DNA from 2 places in the Xanthobacter cornucopiae genome. Region 2 is predicted to be linked to the other one. Evidence: riboswitches for the same ligand, from Rfam matches in the RefSeq annotation. Region 2 holds a riboswitch; the other holds the start of a gene.
What was found. Region 2 has a riboswitch for thiamine pyrophosphate ahead of thiO (glycine oxidase ThiO). Riboswitches for the same ligand answer to the same signal wherever they lie in the genome.

Region 1 (4,407 bases), 1.7 Mb from region 2:
GTGCCGGCGGGCTCGGCGGCGGCCATCATGAGCGTGCCCATGGAAATCCACATGCCGGTGATGACCGCGTCACAGGCATAGCCCACGGAAAACGGCACGCCGATGCAGAGGGCGGAGCGGATGGCCCGCCCCCAGGACCAGGGCGCCGGCTTGATCCGCGCCAGCTCCCGCAACCAGGCATTGGGCCGGGACAGGCCGTCTTCACGCGCGTCCCCGTGCGCATTCTTCCGCGCGTCCTGCCGCGCCGCCGCTCCCGCTTCGTCCGCGTTCATTCCACATCCCTGCAAAGGGCGTCGCCGGGCCGGCATCCGCCAAGGCGCCCTCAAGATTAGTCGAAAGCTTCAGCGGTGTCGTGGCGGGGGCGGGCGTGGCGGACCCCCGCGCGATGAGCCCCCCCGCGCGACCAGAACCCGGCCGGCGCGACGGCCGGGTTCTGGTGCCTTCGGAAGGATCGGGCGCGACGGCTATTCCGCTGCGCTCACATAAAGCTCCCCGCCCTCGGCCAGGAACTCCCGCGACTTCTCCCGCATCCCCTGCTCCCGCGCCTCGGCGGACAGGGCTTCGTCGGCCCCCTCCATGGCGCGGACCTCGGCCCGCAATTCCTGGGTGATCTTCATGGAACAGAACTTCGGCCCGCACATGGAGCAGAAGTGCGCCACCTTGTGCGCGTCCTTGGGCAGGGTCTCGTCGTGGAACTTCTGCGCCGTGTCCGGGTCGAGTCCCAGGTGGAACTGGTCCTGCCAGCGGAAGTCGAAGCGGGCCCGGCTCACCGCGTCGTCGCGGATCTGCGCGGCGGGATGGCCCTTGGCGAGGTCGGCGGCGTGGGCGGCGATCTTGTAGGTGATGACGCCGGTCTTCACGTCATCGCGGTCGGGCAGGCCCAGATGCTCCTTGGGCGTGACGTAGCAGAGCATGGCGCAGCCGAACCAGCCGATCATGGCCGCGCCGATGCCCGAGGTGATGTGGTCGTAGCCGGGGGCGATGTCGGTGGTCAGCGGGCCGAGGGTGTAGAATGGGGCCTCCCCGCACGCCTTCAACTGCTTGTCCATATTGGCCTTGATCTTGTGCATGGGCACATGGCCCGGCCCCTCGATCATGACCTGGCAGCCCTTCTGCCACGCGATGTTGGCAAGTTCGCCCAGGGTCTCCAGCTCGGCGAACTGGGCGGCGTCGTTGGCGTCGGCGATGGAGCCGGGGCGCAGGCCGTCGCCCAGCGAGAACGACACGTCATAGGCCCGCATGATGTCGCAGATCTCGTCGAACCGCTCGTAGAGGAACGATTCGCGGTGCCCGGCGAGGCACCAGCGCGCCATGATGGAGCCGCCGCGGCTGACGATGCCGGTGACGCGGCGCGCGGTGAGCGGCACATAGGCGAGGCGCACGCCGGCATGGATGGTGAAATAGTCGATGCCCTGCTCGGCCTGCTCGATGAGGGTGTCCTTGAACACCTCCCAGTCGAGCTTGAGCGGGTCGCCGCCCACCTTCTCCAGCGCCTGGTAGATCGGCACGGTGCCGATGGGCACCGGCGAGTTGCGCACGATCCAGGAGCGGATGTTGTGGATGTTGCGGCCGGTGGACAGGTCCATGACCGTGTCCGCACCCCAGCGGATGGCCCACACCATCTTCTCCACCTCTTCCGCGGTGGAGGAGGTGACGGCGGAGTTACCGATGTTGGCGTTGATCTTCACCAGGAAGTTGCGGCCGATCACCATCGGCTCCAACTCGGTGTGGTTGATGTTGGCGGGGATGATGGCGCGGCCCCGCGCGATCTCCGCGCGCACGAATTCCGGCGTGATGAAGGGCGGGATTTCGGCGCCGAAGCTCTCGCCGTCCTGAAGGGCCCCCTCGGCCCGCTCCAGTACCTCGGCGCGGCCGAGATTCTCGCGGTGGGCGGCGAAGATCATCTCCTGGGTGATGAGGCCGGCGCGGGCGAACTCATACTGGGTCGCCATCTGCCCCGGGGCGGCGCGGCGCACGGTGCGCTCGGCCGGACAGGCGGCCACCAGGCGGTCGCCGGCAAAGCCGTTGTCCTCGGGCTTCACCGCGCGCGGCACGATGGCCTCGAAGCCGCGGTTCGCCACCCAGGCCTCGCGCTGGCCATGGAGGCCGGCAGCAAGGTCGATGGCCGGCGCGCACTCGGTGTAGGGACCGGAGGAATCATAGACCCGCACCGGCGCCTCGGCCGGGTCGGAAAGCGTGATCTCGCGCACCGGCACCGCTATATCGGCGCCGGGCACTTCCACATAACGCTTGCGGGACCCGACGATGGGGCCGGTGGTGACGGTCTGTGGACCGCCCGTGTTGATCTTGCTGGGATCGACGGCTGTGGTCATGGCGCATCCTCTCTGGCACACGAGCGATCCGAACTCGCTGGGGGCAGATTGGGTGCGGCCTTCGCCACTGCGGCGGCGCGGGGCGCGTGTCGCAGGTTCCCGTCCCTCCGCCGGTATGAGCCGGATCAGGTTCAAGGGTCAGGGCGGCGCGCCCACTCTCAGCCCCCGAACTCGGGGCCCCCCTCGGAACGATGCGACTGTCCGCGCCACGGCGGGGTTTGTCAATCCACACCTGGCGGAAGGTCATCGCCGGCGACGGTTTTCCCGGCGTCCGCGTCAGGCGAAGGCGAGGATGCCGGCGGCCAGCAGCAGCTCGCCCACCAGCACGCCGGCGAACACCGAGCGGCGCAGCAGGGCGAAGCCGGCGATGCCGCCCGCCACCGCCCCCAGCCGCACCGCCAGCGGCACCACCTCCAGCGGCGCGGCCGGGGCGAACAGCAGCCGCGCCACCACCGCCGCCAGCAGCGCCGTCGCCACCGCCTTCACCCAATGGAACACCTCGCTGCCGGTCTCCAGCCGTCGCCCGGCCAGCACCGCCAGCGAGCGCCAGACCTCGGTGGGCAGGAACCCCACCAGCACGACGATCAACAGCGCCGTGCCCTCGCTCAGGGTGGCGATCATGCGCGCCTCCGCCGCCACCGGCCGATGCCATAGGCCAGCGACCCGCCCCCGACGCCGGCGATGAGCAGGTCCAGCCCGCCGTCCAGCGCTACGGCGAACGGCATGAGAAAGAAGCCGGCGGCCAGGGCCAGCCAGTCGGTGAGCCCGGTGGAATTGCGCACCATCAGCACCGAGAACGACAGCGGTGTGAGGAACAAGAGCATCGCCGCCAGAGGCCCCGACAGGCTGCCCGCCATCAGATAGCCGAGCGCGGTGCCAATCATGCTGATGGAAATGAGCATGTTGCCGAGGCCGAGGGTGAAGGGCACCCGCGCTTCGCCCGGCATGTGCGGCAGCAGCCTTTGCCCCTCCACCCACAGCGTCATCGCCACATAATGGGCACAGACGAGCTCGACCAGCAGGTTCCGGCGCGGCCCGCGCATATAGGGGGCCACCGACACCACCATGGGCAGCAGCCGCATGGACGACAAGGCGATGGCGAAGGCCAGCGCCGGCAGCGCCGAGCCGGCCACCAGCCCGCCCACCAGGATCACCTGCGCCGGCAGCGCCCACACCAGCAGCGTGGACAGCACCCCCGCGCCGATGGGAAAGCCCACCCCCTGCAGCAGCGCGCCGAAGCCGGCATAGCTGGCGAACAGCACCAGCGCCGGCACCGAAAGGCCATGCCGCGCGCCATGGAAGAACCAGCCGAGAGTGGAGCGCGCCGACCCGAGGGGATCGTGGCTGTGAGAAGGAGACCGCAGGGACATGGAAGGATCAGGCAAATCGTGGGAATGGCGGGGACGAGAGCATCGATAAGGTAGCCATAGCATCTCCGCCGGCGCTTCGACAGGCTCGCCTTGTCCCGATCCCCCGAAGCGCTTTCCCCCGGCGGCACGGTGCTGTAGGCAGGGTGCAAGAACCCTGCGGAGCGGTTGCCGCCACGGCCTCGCACCGTCATCCTGATCGCGCTGCCCCGAATCGGTCGCCTGCCCGTGCTCCGTCTCGACATCCCGTACCGCGACCCGTTCGCCCTTTTTCACGCTTTCGCCGACGTGCCGAATTGCGCGTTCCTCGACAGCGCTGCCGTCGGCGATCCGCGCGCGCGCTTTTCCTACATCGCGGTGGACCCATTCCACACCCTCGTCGCCGATGCCGACGGCGTGCGGGTGGACGGGCGGATGGTGGAGGGAACGCCCTTCGCCGTCCTCGCCCGCATGCTCGCCGCCGAGGGCGGCGCCGAGCCCCACGCGGGCGCCTTCCCGTTCCGCGGCGGCGCGGTCGGCTTCCTCGGCTACGAGCTGGGCCGCCACCTGGAGCGCCTGCCGCCCCCGCGTCCCGGGCGCCCGCCGCTGCCCGAGATGGTGATGGGGATTTACGACCTGGTGCTGGCCTTCGACCATGCGACCGGACGGGCCGTGCTGTTCTCCTCCGGCCGACCGGAGGTCGATGCCGAGCTGCGCACCCGGCGCGC
Region 2 (4,407 bases):
GTGCAGGCGATTATTGCATTGCAGCGAAATCCGCCTAATCTAATAGCCGGCAAATCATAGTCCGGCGGAGGCTCCGGCGACTTCACGAGAGGGAGGGGCGCGGCCATGACCTTTTCCGTCACGCTGATCGATCTCGCCGGCTACGCGGCCCTCCTGCTGTGGGGCACCCACATGGTGCGCAGCGCGGTGGAACAGGCGCTGGGGCCGAAGCTGAAGGCCTTTCTGGCCCGGGCGCTGCGCAATCGCTGGCAGGGCTTCACCGCCGGGCTCGCCATCACCGCCCTGCTCCAGAGCAGCACCGCCACCGCCTTCATGGTGTCGGGCTTCGCCGCCGCCGGGCTGGTCAATCTGGTGCCGGCGCTGGCCGCCATGCTGGGCGCCAATGTGGGCACCACCCTGATCGTGCAGGTGCTGTCGTTCGACATGGCGGCGGCGGCCCCGGCGCTGGTGCTGGCGGGGCTGCTCATGTTCCGCTCCCAGCGCGGCTCCCTGGCCCATGATCTCGGCCGCGCGGTGATCGGCCTCGGCCTCATCCTTCTCGCGCTGCACCAGCTGGTGGACCTGATGCGCCCGCTGGAGGACGCGCCCTCCCTGCGCATGCTGCTGGGGGCGGTGGCGACGGTGCCGGTGCTTGATGTGATCCTGGCCGCCGCCCTCACCTGGGCGGTGCATTCCTCGGTGGCGGTGGTGCTGATCGTGATGTCGCTGGCGAGCCAGGGCGTGGTGCCGCCCAATGCCGCCTTCGCCCTGATTCTCGGCGCCAACCTCGGCAGCGCCCTGGCGCCGGTGCTGGAGGCGGCCGGCGGCAGCGACCCCACGGCGCGGCGCCTGCCGGTGGGCAATCTCATCAACCGGGCGCTGGGGGTGGGGCTGGCGCTGGTCTTCATCGAGCCCATCGGCCGCCTCATGGTCACGCTCCAGGGCGACCCCGGGCGGGCGGCCGCGGACTTCCACACCCTGTTCAACCTCATTACGGCCGCGGCCTTCCTGCCGGTGCTCACCCCGTTCTCGGCGCTGCTGCAGCGCCTCTATCCCGACCGTGCCGACCCCGCCGACCCGAGCCGCCCGCTCTACCTGGCGCCCGGCGCCCACGAGACGCCCATCGTCGCGGTGGGGGCGGCGGCGCGCGAAGCCATGCGCCTTGCCGACACGGTGGGCGACATGCTGGCGGGCGCCCGCGACGCGCTGCTCTCCGGCGACCGCCGCCGGCTGGCGGAAACCCAGGAGATGGACGACATCCTCGACCGGCTCAACAGCGAGATCAAAACCTACCTCACCGCCCTGGATCCCGCCGAGCTGACCGCCGCCGACCGGGCGCGGGTGGACGAGATCCTGACCTTCGCCACCAACATGGAGCAGGCGGGCGACGTGGTGAACCACAACCTGCTGCTGCACGCCTCCAAGCGGCTGAAGCGCGGCCTTTCCTTCTCGCCCGAGGGCCGGCGCGAGCTGGAGACGCTGTTGAATCGCCTGGGGGAGAACGTGCGCCTCGCCGCCTCCCTGTTCCTGACCGCCGATCCGCGCGCCGCGCGCCTGCTGGCGGGGGAGAAGGCCGCCTTCCGCGCCAGCGAGAGCCTGGCCACCCGCACCCATTTCGACCATCTGCGCTCCGGGCTGGTGCATCTGGCGGAGGCGAGCACGCTGCATCTCGACCTCATCCGCGACCTGAAGCTCATCAATGCCCACATCGTCGCGGCGGCGGCCTATCCGGTGCTGGAGCGCAGCGGCGAATTGCTCACCAGCCGCCTCGCCGACGACGCCGCCAGCCATCCGGCCTGACGCCGGCCCGGCGGAAAGCACGGAAGCCGGCTTGCGATCCACGGCGCGACGTGGATAATACGCGCCCACGGCCTGGGGTGCCGCGCGCACGCGGCTGAGATCATACCCATATAACCTGTCTGGATCATGCCAGCGTAGGGAGATGCCGATGAGCGAGAGCTTGTCGTCTGTTTCGTCACCGTCCGCCGGCTCCGCTCCCGCCGGCGAAACGCGTCCACGCGTCGCCATCGTCGGTGCCGGCGTCATGGGGCTGTCCCTGGGCTGGCGCCTCGCGCGGGCCGGTTGCGCGGTGGATATTTATGAGGCCGGCGTCGCCGGGCGCGGCGCCAGCCATGCCGCCGCCGGCATGCTGGCCGCCTGCGCCGAGGCCGAGCCGGGCGAAGAGCAACTGCTGGCCCTGAACCGCGCCAGCCAGGCCCTGTGGCCCCAGTTCGCCGCCGAGCTGGAAGCCGAATCGGGCGCCAGCGTGGACCTGCGCACCGAGGGCACCCTCACCATCGGCCTCACGGCCGATGACGCGGCCCGGCTGCGGCACCTGTTCGCCCTCCAGACCGCCCTCGGCCTGCCGGTGGCGTGGCTCACCGCCGCCGCGGCGCGGCGCCGCGAGCCCCATCTCACCGGCCAGATCTCGGGTGCCATCCTCAGCGCCGAAGACCACCAGGTGGACAACCGCAAGGTGGTTGCCGCCCTCGCCACCGCCGCTGCCCGGTCCGGCGCGCGGCTGCACGAGAACAGCCCGGTTTCCCGCGTCGCCACCAGCGCCGGCAAGGCGCTCGGCGTGGTGGTTGGCGATGCGCTCCAGCCGGCCGACGTGGTGATCCTTGCCGCCGGCGCCTGGAGCCGGGGCGTGGACATCACCCCGGCCACGCCGCTGCCGGTGCGCCCGGTGAAGGGGCAGATGCTGGCCTTGCGGATGAATCCCAACGCGCCGCTGGTCCAGCACGTCATCTGGGCTCCGAACTCCTATATCGTGCCGCGCCTCGATGGCCGCCTGATCCTCGGCGCCACCACCGAGGAAAAGGGCTTCGATACCGATCTGACCGCCGGCGGCCTGCTCGCCCTTCTCACCTACGCCTGGCGCGCGCTGCCGGCGCTGGAGGAGCTGCCCATCGCCGAGCAATGGGTCGGCTTCCGCCCCGGCAGCCGAGACGACGCGCCCATCCTCGGGCCCAGCCCGGAGGTGGACGGGCTCGTCTATGCCACCGGCCACCACCGCAATGGCATTCTGCTGCTGCCGGCGACAGCCACGGTCATCGCGGATTTCGTCCTCGAGGGCCGCCTCGATGCGATCGCCGCACCCTTCGGCGCCGGCCGCTTCGCGCCGTGCGCGGCGGCGGAGTGAGCCCGATGGCCTCCGCCCCGCTGGCGCTCACGGTGAACGGCGCCGCCGAGGTGCTGGACGCCGCGACGGACGCAGCCACCCTTGCCGACCTCATCGGCGCCAAGGGCCTCGATGCCGCGCGCAAGGGCATCGCCGTGGCGCTGAACGGTGCCGTGGTGCCCCGCCGCGCCTGGGCGCAGACCACCCTGGCCGACGGCGACACGGTGGAGATCATCACCGCCAAGCAGGGCGGCTGACGGGCCCGCCAAGGCCACACCCAGAACAAACACAACACCGAGAACGCCCATGAGCACCAGCACCGATCCCCTCGTCATCGCCGGGCGCAGCTTCGCCTCGCGCCTGTTCCTGGGCACGGCTGGGTATCCGAACCAGAAGGTGTTCCTCGACGCGCTGGCCGCCTCCGGCGCGGAAATGGCGACCGCCTCCATCCGCCGCATCAGCCTCGCCGGCTATGAGGAGAGCCTGACCGAACTCATCACCGGCCGCGTTCACATCCTGCCCAATACCGCCGGCTGCCAGACCGCGAAAGACGCGGTGCTGACCGCCGAGCTCGCCCGCGAGGCGCTGGAGACCGACTGGGTGAAGCTGGAGGTGATCGGCGACCGGGAGTTGCTCTATCCCAATGTGGAGGAACTGCTGAAGGCCACAGAGGAGCTGGTGAGCCGGGGCTTCGTCGTCCTGCCCTATTGCAATGACGATCCCGTCACCTGCCAGAAGCTGGCGGACCTCGGCGCGGCCACGGTGATGCCGCTCGGCTCCATGATCGGCTCGGGGCTGGGCATCGCCAATCCGCACATGATCGAGCTGATCTGCGCGCGCTCGCCAGTGCCGGTGGTGCTCGACGCGGGCCTCGGCACCGCCTCCGACGCCGCCCTGGCCATGGAGCTGGGATGCGCGGCGGTGCTGCTCAACACCGCCGTGTCAAAGGCGCACGACCCGGTGCGCATGGCCGCCGCCTTCCGCGCGGCGGTGGAGGGCGGGCGGCTGGCGCGGCTGGCTGGCCGCATCCCGAAGAAGCTGCACGCCGAAGCCTCCAGCCCCGAATTCGGGCTGGTGGGAAGCTGAGCCGCGTGCTGCCGGCCCCGCCTCTGCTGCTCATCACCGATCGCCGCCAGGGACGCGGCGACCTCGCGGACGTGGTGGCAGCGGCCTGCGCCAGCGGCTGCCGCTGGGTCAGCCTGCGCGAGAAGGACCTGGCGGAGGCCGAGCAACTGGCCTTGTTCGCCCGGATTCGGCGCGCCGCCGCGCCATTCGGCGCCCGCCTGACCCTGCACGGCACTCCGGAG

Region 1: it holds a riboswitch for thiamine pyrophosphate, as region 2 does, so the genes downstream of both, thiC (phosphomethylpyrimidine synthase ThiC) here and thiO (glycine oxidase ThiO) in region 2, are expected to answer to the same signal.

Annotation. Positions count from the first base shown of each region.
Region 1 is NZ_CM195531.1:232,543-236,949, reverse strand. Features, by position in the region: gene V5F53_RS01025 (FUSC family protein) at 1-272, opposite strand, end outside; gene thiC (phosphomethylpyrimidine synthase ThiC) at 465-2,333, opposite strand; TPP riboswitch at 2,419-2,527, opposite strand; gene V5F53_RS01015 (AzlD domain-containing protein) at 2,610-2,954, opposite strand; gene V5F53_RS01010 (AzlC family ABC transporter permease) at 2,951-3,703, opposite strand; gene pabB (aminodeoxychorismate synthase component I) at 3,929-4,407, shown strand, end outside.
Region 2 is NZ_CM195531.1:1,903,871-1,908,277, forward strand. Features, by position in the region: gene V5F53_RS08475 (Na/Pi cotransporter family protein) at 106-1,779, shown strand; TPP riboswitch at 1,843-1,939, shown strand; gene thiO (glycine oxidase ThiO) at 1,928-3,121, shown strand; gene thiS (sulfur carrier protein ThiS) at 3,127-3,357, shown strand; gene V5F53_RS08490 (thiazole synthase) at 3,407-4,186, shown strand; gene V5F53_RS08495 (thiamine phosphate synthase) at 4,192-4,407, shown strand, end outside.